2 regions of the Micromonospora sp. NPDC047730 genome follow, and region 2 is predicted to be linked to the other one. Evidence: predicted binding sites of a transcription regulator. Region 2 holds the regulator's gene; the other holds the start of a gene.
What was found. Region 2 encodes HspR, which represses chaperone genes until heat shock. Its sites were predicted from a motif close to TTGAGTNNNNNNNACTCAA; they were not measured.

Region 1: the regulator HspR is predicted to act here: its motif matches at 5,786-5,804, upstream of lon (endopeptidase La).

Annotation. Positions count from the first base shown of each region.
Region 1 covers NZ_JBIDCU010000011.1:42,119-51,128, reverse strand. Annotated here, with positions in the region: gene ACGF5G_RS23560 (TerC family protein) at 110-1,048, shown strand; gene ACGF5G_RS23555 (helical backbone metal receptor) at 1,090-1,818, opposite strand; gene ACGF5G_RS23550 (GNAT family N-acetyltransferase) at 1,853-2,422, opposite strand; gene ACGF5G_RS23545 (hypothetical protein) at 2,580-3,464, shown strand; gene ACGF5G_RS23540 (MDR family MFS transporter) at 3,501-4,757, opposite strand; gene ACGF5G_RS23535 (Lsr2 family protein) at 5,156-5,503, opposite strand; gene lon (endopeptidase La) at 5,828-8,164, shown strand; gene ACGF5G_RS23525 (SgcJ/EcaC family oxidoreductase) at 8,253-8,735, opposite strand; gene ACGF5G_RS23520 (MarR family winged helix-turn-helix transcriptional regulator) at 8,791-9,010, shown strand, end outside.
Region 2 covers NZ_JBIDCU010000002.1:383,463-392,472, reverse strand. Annotated here, with positions in the region: gene clpB (ATP-dependent chaperone ClpB) at 1-2,467, opposite strand, end outside; gene ACGF5G_RS07280 (TrkA C-terminal domain-containing protein) at 2,698-3,198, shown strand; gene ACGF5G_RS07275 (cation:proton antiporter) at 3,206-4,411, shown strand; gene ACGF5G_RS07270 (hypothetical protein) at 4,590-5,021, shown strand; gene ACGF5G_RS07265 (hypothetical protein) at 5,179-5,388, opposite strand; gene ACGF5G_RS07260 (heat shock protein transcriptional repressor HspR) at 5,583-6,023, opposite strand; gene dnaJ (molecular chaperone DnaJ) at 6,070-7,266, opposite strand; gene grpE (nucleotide exchange factor GrpE) at 7,350-8,078, opposite strand; gene dnaK (molecular chaperone DnaK) at 8,127-9,010, opposite strand, start outside.

The DNA of each region.
Region 1 (9,010 bases), on a different contig from region 2:
CGCGCCACGGGACCGCGCCCGCGCCGGAACCGCCGGGCATGCGGCGCGCGCGGGAAGCGGAGCCGCCCTGTCCCGTCGCGGGTGGGGAGGGCGCCGGGTGGACGAGGCGATGTTCGCGGCGCCGCTGTGGGCCTGGGCGGCAGTGGGCGCGGTCATCGCCGTCATGCTGGCCGTGGACCTGCTCTCCCACCGCGACAACCACGTGATCGAGCTGCGCGAGGCGCTGGTGTGGAGCGGCGTCTGGATCACCGCCGGGCTCACCTTCGGCCTGGTGGTCTGGCTCTGGTGGGGCGGCGAGCCGGCCGTGGCGTACTTCTCCGGCTACCTGCTGGAGAAGGCGCTCTCGGTCGACAACGTCTTCGTCTTCGCGCTGCTGTTCGGCTACTTCCGGGTGCCCGCCGGTTACCAGCACAAGGTGCTCTTCTGGGGGGTCGTCGGGGCCCTCGCGTTCCGGCTGGCCTTCATCTTCGCCGGTGCCGCGCTGCTGGAGCGGCTGGCCTGGGCCGGGGTCGTGCTCGGTGCCTTCCTGGTCTGGACCGGGGGGCGGCTCGCGGTGCGCGGCGAGCCGGACGTCGAACCGGACCGCAACGTCGCGGTCCGGGTGTTCCGGCGGCTGGTCCCCACCGAGCCGCGCTACCACGGCGGCCGGTTCACGGTCCGGGTCGACGGCCGGCGCAGGGCCACCCTGCTGCTGGTCGCGCTGATCGCGATCGAGGCCACCGACGTGGTCTTCGCGATCGACTCGGTGGCGGCGATCCTGGCCATCACCACCGACACGTTCCTGGTCTGGACGGCGACGGCGTTCGCCGTGCTCGGGCTGCGCAGTCTCTACTTCTGCCTGGCCGGGCTGCTGCGGCACTTCGGCTACCTGCGGTACGGGCTGGCCGTGCTGCTGGCCTTCGCCGGGGCGAAGCTGATCCTGGCCGAGACGCCGGTGGGGAAGCTGCCGGTCTGGCTCACCCTCGCGGTGGTGGTGCTGACCCTGTCGGTCGCGATCGGCTGGAGCGTGCTCGCCGCCCGTCGGGAGCGCCGGCACGCGGGCGCCTGACCCGACGGGCGCGTCGACCGACGGGCGACGTGCCCGGGCGGTCAGCCCGGCCGGACGACCGGGTCGGCGAGCTGGGCGGAGAGCAGGGCGGGCGCCGCGGCCAGGGACGGGCCGTACCAGGTCAGGTGCCGCCCGGAGAGCAGCGCGCACGGGATGCCGGGAAACGCCTCCGGCCCGTCGTCGGCGGTGAACCGGTACGGCTCGTCCGGCAGCACCACCAGCTCCGGCTTTCGGGCGCGCAGCTCCTCGAGGCTCGGACGGGGATAGCGTTCGGCGTCGTCGGCGTACAGGTTGGTGACGCCGAGTCGGCGCAGCACGTCCCCGGCGAACGTGTCGGCGCCCAGCACCACCCACGGGCGACGCCAGACCGGCACCACCGCCCGGCGGGGCGGCCCGGCCGCCGGCGGGGCGGCCCACGCCCGGCGGGCCGCCGCCAGCCACTCCGGCTCCGCCGGCGCGCCCAGCTCGCGGAGCAGGTCGCCCAGCTCGGTCAGCGCCTCGTCGACGGTCCGCGGGTAGGTGACCCGCACCGGCACGCCGGCCGCGGCCAGGGCCTCGGCGTCGACGCGGCGGTTCTCCTCGACGTTGAGCAGCACCACGTCCGGTCGTAGCGCGAGCACCCGGTCCAGGTCGGGGTACTTGCTGCCACCGACCCGCGCCACGTCCAGCCCCGCCGGGTGGGTGCACCAGTCGGTGGCCCCGACCAGCAGGTGGGGCAGGGTCAGCGCCACCGCCTCGGTCAGCGACGGCACCAGCGACACGACCCGCACCGCGCACCCCCTGTCGACAACCGGTCCCGCTCGATCATGCCCCGGCGGCGGGGGCCAGCCACTCCTGCCGGGTCAACGCGTACTCGACCTCGCCGTGCTCCGCCCCGTCGATCATCTCCGGCCAGTCCCCGACGTACGTGCGCACGAAGCGCAGCCCGGACTTCTCCATCACCCGGCGGGAGGCCGCGTTGACGGCCATCGTGTTCGCGGTGACCCGTTGCACGCCCAGCTCGGTGAAGCCCTTGTCGATCAGCGCCCGGCAGCCCTCGGTGGCGAGGCCGCCGCCCCAGGTCGCCCGGCGCAGGCGGTAGCCCAGCTCCACCTCGCGGGCGTCGCCGTCGCGTGTCGGGCGGAACTCGAACCAGCCCAGGAACTCGCCCGACCCCCGGCCCAGGGCCGCCCACCAGCCCAGCCCCGGCGGCCGCCGGTAGTGGGCGAGGATCCGGGGCAGGGTGCGCTGCCGGACCACCTCCGGCGGGGTGGGACGCCCGCCGGTGAGGTATCGCATCACCTCGGGGTCGCCGTCCAGATCGACGAGGAGTTCCGCGTCGTCGGGGGTGAACTCGCGCAGCACCAGCCGGTCGGTGCTCAGGAAGAGCGTCACCGGCCCATCCCACCGGGCGGCCCCGGGCGGCTCAACCGAATTCCCCGCTCGTGCCGCCCCCGCCGCACCACCCCGGCTCCGGCCATGATCGACGGCCTAGACTCGCTCCGGGCCGACGAGTCGGCCCGGGCGACGGCAGGACGGACGGATCACGCGGATGACGAGCACCGGTGGCGGGGACGGTTCCTGGCTGCGCGCGGTGACCGGGGACGGCGGTCGCGGCCCGCTGCTCACCCGGGCCGGCCAGCTCGTGTACGGCGCCCGCCGCCTCGGCGAACTCGCACACGGGCGTCCGACCGGCATCACCGGCCACCAGTGGAGTACGGCCACCCGGGAGGGCTACGACTTCGTCGTCTGCGCCGCCGACACGGCCCGGCCGGTCTTCGCCGTGGAGGTCGGCCCGGTCGCGCCCGCCGGCTCCGCCGGGCAGCGCGCCGAGCGGATGAAGAACGTGGTCGCCGAGGCGGTCGGCCTGGCGGTGCTGCGGATCGGGTCGCCCACGTTACGCGCCGACGAGCACGGGCGACGGATCGTGGCGTACGTGCTCGACGCCCGCGCCTACGCGGCGCTCGGTGCGGGGGAGCCGGAGGCGGGGGAGGTGCCCCCGATCGGGTTCCGCGACATCTTCGGCCGGCTGCCCGACGGGCGGACGGGCCACGTCAACGACCTCGGCGCGCTGGCCCGGGCCGCGGCGGTCGACGCGTACGTGTCGCGGAGGCTGGTGGACCCGATCGTCCGGGGGCTGCACCTGAGCTGGCGGGGCGGGCCGGCCGAGGGGTGGAGCTGGGTCGAGGTGCGTCCCGGCGCCTGCCTCGTGGAGCGGGTGACGGTGCACGAGCAGCGGGTCTCCGCCGGCGTGGACCCGGCCCGCCTGGCCGAGGACCTGGCGGCGATGGCCGTCGGCCAGCGGCTGCGCGAGCTGGAGACGGCCGAGCCGGTCCTGACGCCCCGCGAGGAGCTGCTCGCCGACATCCGGCTGCTCGAGTCGCGGCGCGACGAGATGGCGCACGGGTTCGCCTTCGCGCACCTCTGCGCGGACTGACCCGCCCCGGCGCACCCCGGCGGTCCCCGCCTGTCGTCAGGCCACGGCTGCCGCCGTCCGGCCGGGGGCGGCGGCCGAGGTGGCACCGGCCCGCAGGGCCTCGATCCGCCTGGCCCGGGGGCGGACCGCGAGGAGGTTGCCGGCGGCGACCAGCAGGGCCAGACCGAACAGGCCCAGCCATAGGGCGTCGGTGGAGAACCGGGCGGCGACCAGCCCGCCGAGGGTCGGCCCGGCGAAGCTGGCGAAGGCGTAGCCGAGCGAGTAGACCCCCTGGTAGCGGCCGCGCTGCGCCGCCGGCGACAGGTCCGCCGTCAGCGCCGAGTTCGCCGGGGTCATCAGCATCTCGCCGAGCGTCCAGACGGCGACCGTGAACGCGTAGAACCACACCGCGTCGGCCAGCGCGGTCAGCGCGAAGCCGGCGCCGACCACCACGACGGCGGCGGCGATGGTGCGGGACCGGTCGAAGCGGCCGACCAGCCGGGGCACGAAGAGCTGCCCCAGTACGATCATCAGCCCGTTGACCGCGATGACCGGCCCGTACGCCGACGCCGGCAGGCCGTCGGCCTGCAACGCGACGGGGAGCATCACGCTGCCCTGGATGCAGAGCCAGGCCAGCCCGGTGAGGGCGGTGAAGGTCAGGAAGACCCGGTCGCGCAGCACCGTGCCGAGCCCGCCGGAGTCGGCGCGGGTGAACTGCCCGACGGTGACCGGGGCGGGGCGCGACTCGGGCACCTTCAACCCGATCAGCGCGGCGGTGCCGAGCAGCACCGCCGCGTTGACCAGGAACAGCAGCAGCGGATCGGCGCGGACCAGCAGGCCGGCGACGGTCGCGGCGACGGCGAACCCGATGTTGATCGCCCAGTAGTTGAGCGTCAGGGCGCGCAGCCGGTCCCGCTCGCCCACCACGTCGATGATGGTGGCGGTGAAGGCCGGTCGGGCGACGCCGAGGAAGAGCCCGAGCAGGAGGGTGAGCGCCGCGACCGCCGTGGGGTGGTTGCTCAGGCCCAGCGACACGGCCGCGGCGGCGGCGGCCACGTTGCCGGCCAGCATTGCCGGCCGCCGCCCCCACCGGTCCGCGACGACCCCGCCGAGCACGCTCCCCGCCGCGCTGCCGGCCCCGTGCAACCCGATCACCACTCCGGCGTACGCGGGGCTGAAGCCCCGCACCGAGACCAGGTAGACGCCGAGGTAGATGGCGACGAAGCTACCCAGCCGGTTGATCAGCGTGGCCGTCCAGAGGTACCAGAACGTGCGGGGCAACCCGCCGGCCGTCTGGCTCCACCAGCGCGTCATCCGCCACCCCCGAGATGCGTTTGCGTAATGCCCGACAAAGCTGTCGCTCATTACACTCCGGGGGTGCGACGGTCTCGGGTCGCGCGGGCACGAATCGTGGCGGTGATCACCCGCGCCCGGGGCCGCCCGGGTCGCCACCGGCCGCTTCGCCGCCTTGGGCGGGTCGCCGGTCCTCGGGCCGGATCCCGGTTCCGTCCGGTCGCGGGAATCCGCCCGGCGCGGTCACTCGGGGGTCGCCCGGCGATCCGTGGGGGCCGCTCGGCGAATGCGCCGCCCGCGAATGCGTCCGCCGCCGGATGCGGGCCGTGCGAATGGGCGGCCGTGGGAAAAGACCGGCGGGGCCCCGCTGATTCCGCAGCGTGACCCCGCGTGGACGCGAGCGTGAACCCGGCGCCAGGTCAGCGGTTCTTGTACGCCTCGGCGACCTCGACCGGGATGCGGCCGCGCTCGGAAATCTTGTAGCCGTTCTTGACGGCCCATTCCCGGATGGCCCGGTTCTGCTCCCGGTCCATTCCCGCGCCGCCCGGGGTGCCCGCCCGGCGGGGTGCCCGCCCGACGTCGACGGTGCCGCGCCCGATCCGCCGGCCAGCGCTGATGTACGGGTCGAGGGCCTTGCGCAGCACGCCCGCGTTCTCGTCGGAGACGTCGATGGTGTACGCCACGCCGTCCAGACTGAACTCGACGGTCCGGTCAGCCTTTCCGCCGTCGAGGTCGTCGGTCAGAACAGTGATTACTTTTCTCGCCATCGCCAATTACTCCCTGTGTGGGGCGGGGTGTGGTCAAAGTTTGACCTATCGCACCGCAATTGCGCAACAATACGCGTCGTTTTCATTTCGGCGGGTCGCGTTATCGCGGGAAATCGGCGCGGCCGGCGCAAAGGCGGGGGAGTTCGGGTGGCCAGCACGTCGGCGTGGCCGGCGAGCGCCGCGGCCTCGGCGCCGGTGCGTGAGCTGCTGCTCCCGGACGCGCCGGGTGGCGCGGGGAAGTGGTCTGGGTCACAGTGCGGAACAAGGGGAACGCTTTGTTACTTGAGTTGGACACGCTCAACTCAACGCGATAGCAGGTGTTCGATGGCAACTCTTCCGGTACTGCCCCTGACCGACGCCGTGCTGCTGCCCGGCATGGTCATCCCGGTGACCCTCGACCCCACCACCCAGGCCGCTGTCGACGCGGCCCGCGCCACCGGCGAGGGCAAGCTGCTCGCCGTACCCCGCCTCGATGGCGAGTACGGCCCGATCGGCGCGGTCGCCACCATCGAGAAGGTGGGCCGGCTGCCCAGCGGCGAACCGGCCGCCGTCGTCCGCGGCCTCTCCCGCGCCCGGATCGGCTCCGGGGTCCCGGGACCCGGCGCCGCCCTCTGGGTCGAGGCGACCGAACTCGACGAGCCCGCCCCCGCCGGCCGCGCCCGCGAACTCGCCCGCGAGTACCGCGCCCTGATGACGTCCGTGCTCCAGCAGCGCGGCGCCTGGCAGGTCATCGACGCGATCGAGCGGATGACCGACCTCTCCGAGCTGGCCGACTCGGCCGGCTACGTCTCCTGGCTCAGCCTCGCCCAGAAGACCGAGCTGCTCGCCGCGCCGGACGTCACCGCCCGGCTGGAACTGCTCGTCGGCTGGGTGAAGGACCACCTGGCCGAGCAGGAGATCGCCGAGCAGATCAACACCGACGTCCGCGAGGGGCTGGAGAAGTCCCAGCGGGAGTTCCTGCTCCGCCAGCAGCTCGCCGCCATCCGCAAGGAACTCGGCGAGGACGAGCCGGACGGCTCCGCCGACTACCGCGCCCGCGTCGAGGCCGCCGACCTGCCCGAGAAGGTACGCGAGGCGGCGCTGCGCGAGGTCGGCAAGCTGGAGCGGGCCAGCGACGCCTCCCCGGAGGCGGGCTGGATCCGCACCTGGCTCGACACGGTGCTGGAGATGCCGTGGAGCACCCGTACCGAGGACAACACCGACCTGGCCGCGGCCCGCGCGGTGCTCGACGCCGACCACGCCGGCCTGGCCGACGTGAAGGACCGCATCCTGGAGTACCTCGCGGTGCGCAACCGGCGCGCCGAGCGGAACCTCGGCGTCGTCGGTGGCCGCGGCTCCGGCGCGGTGCTCGCCCTGGCCGGCCCGCCCGGTGTCGGCAAGACCAGCCTCGGCGAGTCGGTCGCCCGCGCGCTCGGGCGCAACTTCGTCCGGGTCTCCCTCGGCGGTGTCCGCGACGAGGCCGAGATCCGGGGCCACCGCCGCACGTACGTCGGCGCGCTGCCCGGCCGGATCGTGCGCGCCCTGCGCGAGGCCGGCTCGATGAACCCGGTTGTGCTCCTCGACGAGGTCGACAAGCTGGCCGTCGGCTACTCCGGCGACCCGGCCGCCGCCCTGCTGGAGGTGCTCGACCCGGCGCAGAACCACACCTTCCGCGACCACTACCTGGAGGTCGACCTCGACCTCTCCGACGTGCTCTTCCTGGCCACCGCCAACGTGGTGGAGACCATCCCCGGCCCGCTGCTGGACCGGATGGAGTTGGTCACCCTGGACGGGTACACCGAGGAGGAGAAGGTCGCCATCGCCCGGGACCACCTGCTGCCCCGGCAGCGGGAACGGGCCGGGTTGACCGTCGAGGAGGTCGGCTTCGGCGACGACGCCCTCGCCCGGATCGCCGGCGAGTACACCCGGGAGGCCGGCGTGCGCCAGCTCGAACGGGCGCTGGCGAAGATCCTCCGCAAGGTCGCGGTGGCCCTGGCCACCGACCCGGCGCCGGTCCGTGTCGACGCCGACAACCTCGCCACCTACCTCGGGCGGCCGAAGTTCACCCCGGAGTCGGCGGAGCGGACGGCGGTGCCCGGCGTGGCGACCGGCCTGGCGGTCACCGGCGCCGGCGGCGACGTGCTCTTCATCGAGGCCACCAGCATGGAGGGCGAGCCGGGGCTGACCCTGACCGGCCAGCTCGGCGACGTGATGAAGGAATCCGCGCACATCGCGCTGTCGTACCTGCGCTCCAACGGGCGCCGGCTCGGGCTGGACCCGAACGCCCTCGCCGGGCGGCGGATCCACCTGCACGTGCCGGCGGGCGCGGTGCCCAAGGACGGCCCCAGCGCCGGCATCACCATGGTCACCGCCCTCGCCTCGCTGGCCGCCGGCCGGCCGGTGCGGCCCGAGTTCGGGATGACCGGTGAGGTGACCCTCTCCGGCCGGGTGCTGCCCATCGGCGGGGTGAAGCAGAAGCTGCTCGCCGCCCACCGGGCCGGCCTGACCGAGGTGATCATCCCGGCCCGCAACGAGCCGGACCTCGACGACCTGCCGGCCGAGGTCCGTGAGGCGCTGACGGTCCACACCCTCGCCGACGTCGCCGACGTGCTCGCCCTGGCGCTGCGCCCCGCCGACGTCGACGCGGACGCCCTGGGCGGCCAGGCATTGACCGCGGCCTGACCGGCCCGTCACCCGGCGGCCCCCGTCACCCGGCGGCCCCCGGCGCCCACGGGGCGCCGGGGGCCGCCGCGTGTGCGGGTCCCGCCGGTCAGGCGCGGCCCAGCCCGAGCCGTCGGGCGTACCGCCCCATCGTGCGGGACAGCCGGGCCGGTGCCGAGTCGGGCGCGGGGATCCCTATCGGGCGGACCCGACCGTTGTGCAGCGCGGTGAACCGCCACCCCGCCGGCGTCCGCACGGCGACCAGGGTCTGGCGGGACAGCCGGCGCCGGGGCAGCCGGGAGCGCCAGGGCATCAGCACCGAGCCGGTGCCGTGCACGACGGCCACGTCGGCGGTCACCGCCCGGATCGACTCCACCTCGCCGACCAGCGCAGATCCGGCGAGTACGCCCCGGAAGAGCCGGTCGTGCGCGTCCTGCATCGGTGCCCGTCCGGCCGCCCGGGTGCCGTCGTACGAGACGTAGTCGGAGTCCTCGGTGAAGCAGGCGCCGTACGCGACCGCGTCGTTGTCGGTCCACGCCCGTAGCAGCCGGTCGAACAGCTCGCGGATCTCCCTGCGGTCGTTCTCGGTCATGGTCGCTCCCTGCTAAAGTTCGACTGTCGAAATCTAAGCTAGCAGGAAGATTCGAATGTCGAAAAGTGAGCTGGTGTACCGCGTGGCCCGGGAGATCCGGCTGCTGCAGCAGAGCTTCGACGCCTTCGACGAGGCGGCCGCCGGCCGGCTGGGGATCAACCGGACGGATCTGCGGGCGCTGGACGTCGTCCTCGGCCACGGGCCGGTGACGGCCGGCGAGTTGACGGCGGCGCTGCGGCTCAGCCCGGCGGCCACCACCACCGTCATCGACCGGC
Region 2 (9,010 bases):
GGCGGCGCAGCGGCCGGGCCCCGTAGATCGGGTCATAGCCGTGCTCGGCCAGCCACCCCCGGGCGGCGTCGGTGATGTCCAGGCCGAGGCGGCGGTCCGCCAGCCGCTTGCGCATCCGGTCGAGCTGGATGTCCACGATGGCTCGCAGGTCGTCACCGTGCAGCGCGGCGAAGACCACGATGTCGTCCAGCCGGTTGAGGAACTCCGGCTTGAAGTGCGACCGGACCACCGCGAGGACACCCTCCCGGCGCTGCTCCTCGGCCAGCGTCAGGTCGCCGATCACCGACGACCCGAGGTTGGAGGTGAGGATCAGGATGGCGTTGCGGAAGTCCACCGTGCGGCCCTGCCCGTCGGTGAGCCGGCCGTCGTCCAGCACCTGGAGCAGGACGTCGAAGACGTCCGGGTGGGCCTTCTCGACCTCGTCCAGCAGGATCACCGAGTACGGCCGGCGGCGCACCGCCTCGGTGAGCTGGCCGCCCTCCTCGTAGCCGACGTAGCCGGGCGGGGCGCCGACCAGGCGGGCGACGGAGTGCTTCTCGCCGTACTCGCTCATGTCGATGCGGACCATGGCCCGCTCGTCGTCGAAGAGGAACTCGGCGAGCGCCTTGGCCAGCTCGGTCTTGCCGACGCCGGTCGGGCCCAGGAAGAGGAAGCTGCCGGTGGGGCGGTCCGGGTCGGCGACCCCGGCCCGGGCGCGGCGGACGGCGTCGGAGACCGAGCCCACGGCCTCGGCCTGGCCGACCACGCGGGCGCCCAGTGACTCCTCCATCCGCAGCAGCTTGGCGGTCTCGCCCTCCAGCAGCCGGCCGGCGGGGATGCCGGTCCAGGAGGCGACCACGGCGGCGATGTCGTCGGCGCCGACCTCCTCCTTGAGCATCGCGCCGTCGGCCTGGAGCCGGGCCAGTTCCTCCTCGGCCTGCTTCAGCTCGGTCTTGAGGGCGGGGATCCGGCCGTAGCGCAGCTCTGCGGCGCGCTCCAGCTCGCCGTCGCGCTCGGCCCGCTCGGCCTCGCCGCCGAGCCGCTCCAGCTCCTCCTTGGCGGTGGAGAGCTTGGTGATGTGGTCCTTCTCCAGCTTCCAGCGGTCGGCGAGGGCGGTGAGCTGCTCGCGCTTGTCGGCCAGCTCCTTGCGCAGCCGCTCCAGCCGCTCGGCGGAGGCGGCGTCGGGCTCCTTGGCCAGCGCCATCTCCTCGATCTCCAGCCGGCGCACCGCCCGCTCGATCTCGTCCACCTCGACGGGCCGGGAGTCGATCTCCATCCGGAGCCGGGAGGCGGACTCGTCGACCAGGTCGATCGCCTTGTCCGGCAGGAACCGGTCGGTGATGTAGCGATCCGACAGTGCCGCGGCGGCGACCAGGGCGGCGTCGGTGATGCGTACGCCGTGGTGCACCTCGTAGCGCTCCTTGAGGCCGCGCAGGATGCCGATGGTGTCCTCGATGGTCGGCTCGCCGACCAGCACCGGCTGGAAGCGGCGCTCCAGGGCCGGGTCCTTCTCGATGTGCTCGCGGTACTCGTCGAGGGTGGTCGCGCCGACCATTCGCAGCTCGCCGCGGGCCAGCATCGGCTTGAGCATGTTGCCGGCGTCCATCGAGCCCTCGCCCTTGCCGGCGCCGACGACGGTGTGCAACTCGTCGAGGAAGGTGATGACCTGCCCGTTGGAGTTCTTGATCTCCTCCAGGACGGACTTCAGCCGCTCCTCGAACTGGCCCCGGTACTGCGCGCCGGCGACCATCGCGCCGAGGTCGAGCGAGACCAGCTTCTTGTCGCGCAGCGACTCGGGCACGTCGCCGGCGACGATCCGCTGGGCCAGGCCCTCGACGATCGCGGTCTTGCCGACGCCCGGCTCGCCGATCAGCACCGGGTTGTTCTTGGTACGCCGGGACAGCACCTGGATCACCCGGCGGATCTCCGAGTCCCGGCCGATGACCGGGTCGATCTTGCCGTCGCGGGCGCTGGCGGTCAGGTCCACGCCGTACTTGGCCAGGGCCTGGTAGGTCTGCTCGGGGTCGGCGGTGGTGACCCGCCGGTCCCCGCCGCGGACGGTCGGGAAGGCGGCGACGAGGTTCTCCTCGGTGGCGCCGGCCGACTTCAGCGTGCCCGACACCGCGCCACCCACCCGGGCCAGGCCGGCGAGCAGGTGCTCGGTGGAGGTGTACTCGTCGCCGAGCGGCCGGGCGATCTGCTCGGCGGCCCCGATGGCGTTGACGAACTCGCGGGCCAGGGTCGGCTCGGCGATGCTGGAGCCGCGCGCGGCGGGCAGGGCGTCGACCGAGCGCTGGGCGACCCGGCGCAGCTCGGCGGGGTCGGCCCCGACGGCGCGCAGCAGGCCGGCGGCGGTCGAGCCCTCGGTGTCCAGCAGCGCCAGCAGCAGGTGCCAGGGCTCCACGGTGGCGTGACCGCGCTGGTTCGCCATCGCGACGGCACCGGTGATGGTCTCGCGGCTCTTGGTGGTGAGTCGTTCCGTGTTCATGGGCTCCCCCGGATCGGCGTGTCCACTGGGAAGGACACAACCAGAGTTGAGCCTATTCCGCTCAACCCTGATGGTGTGAGCTGGATCACTCTCGCCGTCCGGACATGCCCAGGGGTTGCGTGATCGATTGGACGGGCCGTTCTCGTGGCGGAGAAGCGCTGAGCGACCACGCAGCGGAACGACGCTCGTTGCCAAGATCTGCGCGGGCCGACCAGGGGTAGCCTGGCCGGGTGCGCGTACGTGTTGAACAGACCGCCCTGCCGGGAATCGGGGTCCGTCACGATCTGTTGACGGAGTCCGGTCGCCGCCTCGGTGTGGTATCCCACCGCAATGGCCGCCGTGACCTCGTCCTGTACGACCCGGACGATCCCGACTCATGTCAGCACGACATACCGCTGACGGACGACGAGGCGGAGGCGCTCGCCGACATCCTCGGCGCGTCGCTGATGCTCGGTCAGCTGTCCGGGCTGCGGGAGCAGGCCGCCGGCCTGCTCACCGAGCAGATCGCCATTCCGGCCGGCTCGAAGTACGTCAACCGGAAGCTCGGGGACACGCAGGCACGTTCCCGCACGGGCGCCTCGATCGTGGCCGTGCTGCGCCACGGCGAGGTGATCGTCTCGCCGGAGCCCTCCTTCCGCTTCGCCGCCGGTGACGTGGTGGTCGTGGTCGGGACCCGTCAGGGCCTCGACGGGGTGACAGCCATCCTTGCCGACAGCGACCCGGACGGCTGAGGCGCGGATGCACGAAACGACAACACTGCTCATCGAAGTCGGCGCACTGCTCTTCCTGCTCGGCCTCCTCGGCCGGCTGAGCCGCCGGATCGGCCTATCGCCCATCCCCCTCTACCTGCTCGCCGGGCTCGCGTTCGGGCACGGCGGCCTGCTGCCCCTGGCCGCCAGCGAGGAGTTCTTCGCGGTCGGCGCCGAGATCGGCGTGATCCTGCTGCTGGTCATGCTGGGCCTGGAATACTCGGCCAACGAGTTGGTCGGCAACCTGCGCGCCGCGGCCCCGGCCGGCCTGATCGACGGGCTGCTGAACGCGCTGCCCGGGGCGGCGTTCGCGCTGCTGCTCGGCTGGGACTGGGTCGCCGCCCTGGTGCTCGCCGGCATCACCTGGGTCTCCTCCTCGGGGGTCATCGCCAAGGTCCTCGCCGACCTGGGCCGCCTCGGTAACCGGGAGACCCCGGTGATCCTCTCGATCCTGGTGATCGAGGACCTCGCGATGGCGTTCTACCTGCCCCTGGCGACCGCGGTGCTCGCCGGCAGCGGCCTGCTGGGCGGCGGCATCGCGCTCGGTGTCGCGGTCGGCACCGTGCTGCTGGTGCTGGTGGTCGCGATCAAGTACGGCAACCTGATCTCCACCGCCATGTCGGCGAAGGACCCGGAGGCGCTGCTGCTCGGCGTACTCGGGATGACCCTGCTGGTGGCGGGCATCGCGGCGAAGCTCCAGGTGTCGGCGGCGGTCGGCGCGTTCCTGGTCGGCATCGCGCTCTCCGGGCCGGTGGCGCACCACGCGACCGAGCTGCTCACCCCGCTGCGGGACCTCTTCGCGGCGGTCTTCTTCGTCTTCTTCGGTCTGGTCACGGACCCGCGGGACATCCCGCCGGTGCTGCTGCCCGCGCTCGCGCTGGCCGTGATCACCATGGCGACGAAGACGCTCACCGGTTACCTGGCGGCCCGCCGGGTCGGCATCGCCGAACCCGGTCGCTGGCGGGCCGGCCTGACCCTGGTGCCCCGGGGAGAGTTCTCCATCGTCATCGCGGGGCTCGCGGTGGCCGCCGGCAGCGTCGATCCGAAGCTGGCGGCGCTCGCCACGGCGTACGTGCTGATCACGGTCGTGACCGGGCCGATGCTGGCGCGGCTGCCCGACTTCGCGTGGTTCAAGCGGTGGCTGCGGAGGCGCGGCGCGGCCCAGCGGGCCCAACCGGTGCCGGCGCACGACTGACCGACGGCACCGTCCGGGCCGGGTCGACCGTACGGTCGGCCCGGCCCTCGCCCAACGGTTGTCGAATTGCCTCCGGCGGGGCCTACCGCCGGTGAACGCGCCGGGCTACCGTTTCGCCCCAGCAGCCAGAGGTCGCGGACGGCCTGAGCCCCCGCGGACGAGAGCGGAAGGTTGGCCGGTGAGCGTGCAGGAGTCGACGTTCCACGGCTTTGCCAACCCCGTCGATCCGACCCCCGCCGAGCTGCGCGCGTGGGCCTTCCAGCCCGACTCCGTGCCGCTGACCTCCATGCCGCCGGACTGGGACCTGCTGGTCTCCGGTGACCGGCTGGTGGCGGTGCTCTTCGACCTGGCGATGGACGCGACCTGCCCGGCCCGCCGGTTCGCCCTGCACTGCCTCTACATCTACGCCGCCGACGGCATCCGGACGAACTTCCGCGCCCACCCGAAGCGGCGCTTCCGGAAGCTGGTCGAGCAGGCCGAGCGGAACGGCGACGACCTGATGCGCACCTGGGCGTACAACAGCCGGGCGCTGCTGGCCCGGCCGGAGCTCTTCGTCTACCGGGACTGGTGCGAGGGCGGCCTGGTCCGGGAGAACCGCCGCATCGCCTGAGCGCCCCACGCACCCGCACGGCGCACCCCCGGGCTCGCACTTCACAACGGCGAACGGGCCGGGACCCCCGCCCGGGACCTCTGGCGTCCCGGCCCGCCTCCGGACGGCGAACGGGCCGGGACCCCCCGTGGGTCCCGGCCCGCACGTCGGCGGAACGTCAGTGTTCCGATCCGCCCTGCTCGCGGCGTCTCGCCTCGTCGCGTCCCTGGTCGATGCCGTGGTCGACCTGGTCGGCGAACCTGCCGTTCTTGATCTCGTCGGTGAAGCGGCTCTCGGTGAACCGGTCGAATCTCTCCCGGACGTTCTTCGCCACCTCGTCGAGCCGGTCCTCGGTCTGCTGGGCAACCTTCCTCGCCGCTTCCGTCATGGCTCCCCCTGCCATCGGAGTCCGGATTGAGATGGTTGGACCTGATTTTGAGGCTAGCGGATCCGGCGCCGTCCCCGCCCGGGAACCGGCAACCGCGGGCGCCTGCGGAGACGACGCACGTCCCGGGCGGTGGCGGCGGCGGAAAGACGACCGCGCCCGGCCGCGGGAGGGCGGCCGGGCGCGGTGAGGTGTCGTCAGCGGTCGGGGCCCCGCCGGGGACGCCAGACCACCAGCGCGGTGGAGGTGCGGTTGGTCGGGACGAGGTCGCTGCCCGGGAAGCGGGCCAGGGACTCCAGCTCGGCGATCCGGCGGTACGCGGCGTCCAGCTCCGCCTCCAGCCGGGCCACCCGCTGCTGGGCCTGCTCCAGCAGCCGCTCCAGCCCGATGATGCGCTTGACCCCCGCCAGGTTGATGCCGTCGTCCTGGCTGAGCCGCTGCACCTCGCGCAGCAGCACCACGTCCCGCACGCTGTAGCGGCGGCCACCGCCGGCCGCCCGGCCCGGCTGGACCAGGCCCAGCCGGTCGTACTGGCGCAGGGTCTGCGGGTGCATCCCCGCCATCCGTGCCGCCACCGAGATCATCAGCACCTTGGCCTCGTAGGCAGGGTCACCCGAACCGACGAACTCGTCCGACATCCCGCTCACCTCCGCGTGCACTCCACCGAGCCGACTGAACACCGGGTCAACTGAATCGACGCACCCGCGCGTCGAGATGTTCCCGGGCGGCCGGCGGGGTCTGCGCGGCGAAGCTCTCCAACGCCGTACGCGCCTCGTCGGACACCCGCGCGGGCACCACCACGTCGAGGGTCACCAGCAGGTCACCCGCCCGCCCGTCACGGCGGACCACCCCCTTGCCGCGGGCCCGCAGGATCCGGCCGCTCGGCGTGCCCGGTGGCACCCGCAGGGTCACCGCGCCGTCGAGGGTGGGCACCCGCAGGTCCGTGCCGAGCACGGCCTCCGCGAACGTGATCGGCACGGTCAGCGTGAGGTCGTCGCCCGTACGCCCGAACAGCTCGTCCGGTCGCACCTTGACGTGTACGAAGAGGTCCCCGGCCGGGCCGCCCCGCGCGCCGGGCTCGCCCCGCCCCGCCAGCCGGATCTTCTGGCCGTCGGCCACCCCGGCCGGGAAGCGGACGTTCAGCGTGCGGGTCTTGGTGACCCCGCCGGTGCCCTGACACTCCGGGCACTTCTCCTCCACGATCGTGCCCACGCCCTGGCAGTTGCGGCACGGCTCGGAGAAGCTGAACGACCCCTGGTTGCGGGTGGTCACCCCGGCTCCGTGGCACACCGGGCAGGTGCGCGGCTGGGTGCCGGGCTTGGCCCCGTTGCCGTGGCAGGTGTCGCAGACCCCCGGCGCGCGCAGCGTCAACGGGACGGTCACCCCGCGTACGGCGTCGCCAAAGTCGAGGGCCACCTCGGCCTCGACGTCCCGGCCCCGCGCCGGGCCCCGGGGTGCGGCCGGCCCGCCGCCGGGACCAGCGGCGCCGCCGGTGAAGATCGAACTGAACAGGTCCTGGAAGCCGGCCCCGCCGAAGCGGCGGTCGCCACCCCCACCGGCCGCGCCCCCGAACAGGTCGGAGACGTCGAACGGCATGCCGCCGGGCTGGCCGGCGCCACGGGCGTTGCGCCGGAACGCGCCCGAGCCGAACAGCGAGCGCAGCTCGTCGTACTCGCGGCGCTTGGCGTCGTCGCCGAGCACCGCATACGCCTCGGAGGCGGCCTTGAAACGCTCCTCGGCCTTCGGGTCACCGGGGTTGTGGTCCGGGTGTGAATCCCGCGCCAGCTTCCGGTAGGCCTTCTTGATGTCGTCGCCGGAGGCGGCCTTGTCCACGCCCAGCACGGCGTAGAAGTCCTTCTCGATCCAGTCCTTGGAACTCACCGGTCCACCCCCTCCCTACCTGGGGACCGACCGTCCCGCCCACCCGTTCGGGGTGGGCGGGACGATCCGGTCGTCGTTGCGCACTACTCCGGGTCGGCGACCGCGACCATGGCGGGTCGCAGCAGCCGCTCCCCGACCTGGTAGCCCCGGCGCATCACCTGCACGCAGGTCGGCTCGGTGACGTCGGCCGAGGTCTGGTGGGCCACCGCCTCGTGCCGGGTCGGGTCGAACGGGTCGCCCTGCTCGCCGAACGCCGTCAGCCCGAACTTGCCGAGCGCCGTGGTGAGCTGCTCGGCCACCGTGCCGAACGGCCCGACCAGGTCGCCGTGCTCGCGGGCCCGGTCCAGGTCGTCGAGGATCGGCAGCAGCGCGGCGAGCACCGCGCCGGTCGCCTGCTCGGTGACCAGACCCTTGTCCCGGTCCACCCGCTTGCGGTAGTTGGCGTACTCCGCCGTCACCCGCTGCAGGTCCCGGGTCCGCTCGTCGAGGTCCTTGCGCAGCGCCTCCAGTTCGGCGCCGAGCGCGGTCCCGCCGCCGTCGGCCGGCTGTGCCGGGGCGTCCACCACCGGCGGGCCGGCCACCTCGGCCGCCTCGACCTCGATCTCGTCGACCACGACCTCGGCCTCCTCGACCAGACCCTCGGCCGGGGCGTCCGACCCGGCGTCGGCGGCGGCCGGCTCGTTGGTCTCACTGATCTTGCGGTTGTTGCGGATGACGACCCGCGGCCCGTCGCCGGCCTGCTCGGCGGGCGCGGAGCCACCCGGCGTCGACCCGGTCGCACCCGGGTCGGCGGCTCGTGGCTTCTCCGTCATGGGGTTACCTCATCCCTCTGCCGTGGTGCCGTGTCCGGGGACGGACCGTCACTTCTTGTCCTCGTCCACGATCTCCGCGTCGACCACGTCGTCCGCGCCACCGGCCTGCGCGCCACCGGTCGCCCCGGCGCCCGCCGCACCCGCGGCACCCGGGCCGGCCTCGCCCGGCTGCTCGCCCTGCTGGCTGTAGAGCAGCGAACCGGCCTGCTGGGAGACCTGCGCCAGCCGCTCGTGCGCCGACTTGATCTTCTCGATGTCCTGACCACCGAGGGCGCCGCGCAGCTCGCCGAGCGCCTCGTTGATCTGGTCACGGGACTCCGACGGCAGCTTGTCGCCGCTCTCGGCCAGGAACTTCTCGGTCTGCCACTGGAGCGCCTCGGCCAGGTTGCGGGTCTCGGCCTCGTCGCGGCGGCGCTTGTCGTCCTCGGCGTGCTCCTCGGCGTCGCGGCGCATGCGCTCGATGTCGTCCTTCGGCAGCGAGGAGCCGCCGGTGATCGTCATCTTCTGCTCCTTGCCGGTGCCGAGGTCCTTCGCGTGGACGTTGACGATGCCGTTGGCGTCGATGTCGAAGGTGACCTCGATCTGCGGCACGCCGCGCGGCGCCGGCGGGAGGCCGGTCAGCTCGAAGGTGCCGAGCTTCTTGTTGTAGGCCGCGATCTCCCGCTCGCCCTGGAACACCTGGATCAGCACCGACGGCTGGTTGTCGTCCGCCGTGGTGAAGACCTCGGAGCGCTTGGTCGGGATGGTGGTGTTGCGCTCGATCAGCTTGGTGAAGATGCCGCCCTTGGTCTCGATGCCCAGGCTCAGCGGGGTCACGTCGAGCAGCAGGACGTCCTTGACCTCGCCCTTGAGCACACCGGCCTGCAGGGCGGCGCCGACGGCGACGACCTCGTCCGGGTTGACGCCCTTGTTGGGCTCCTTGCCGGTGAGCT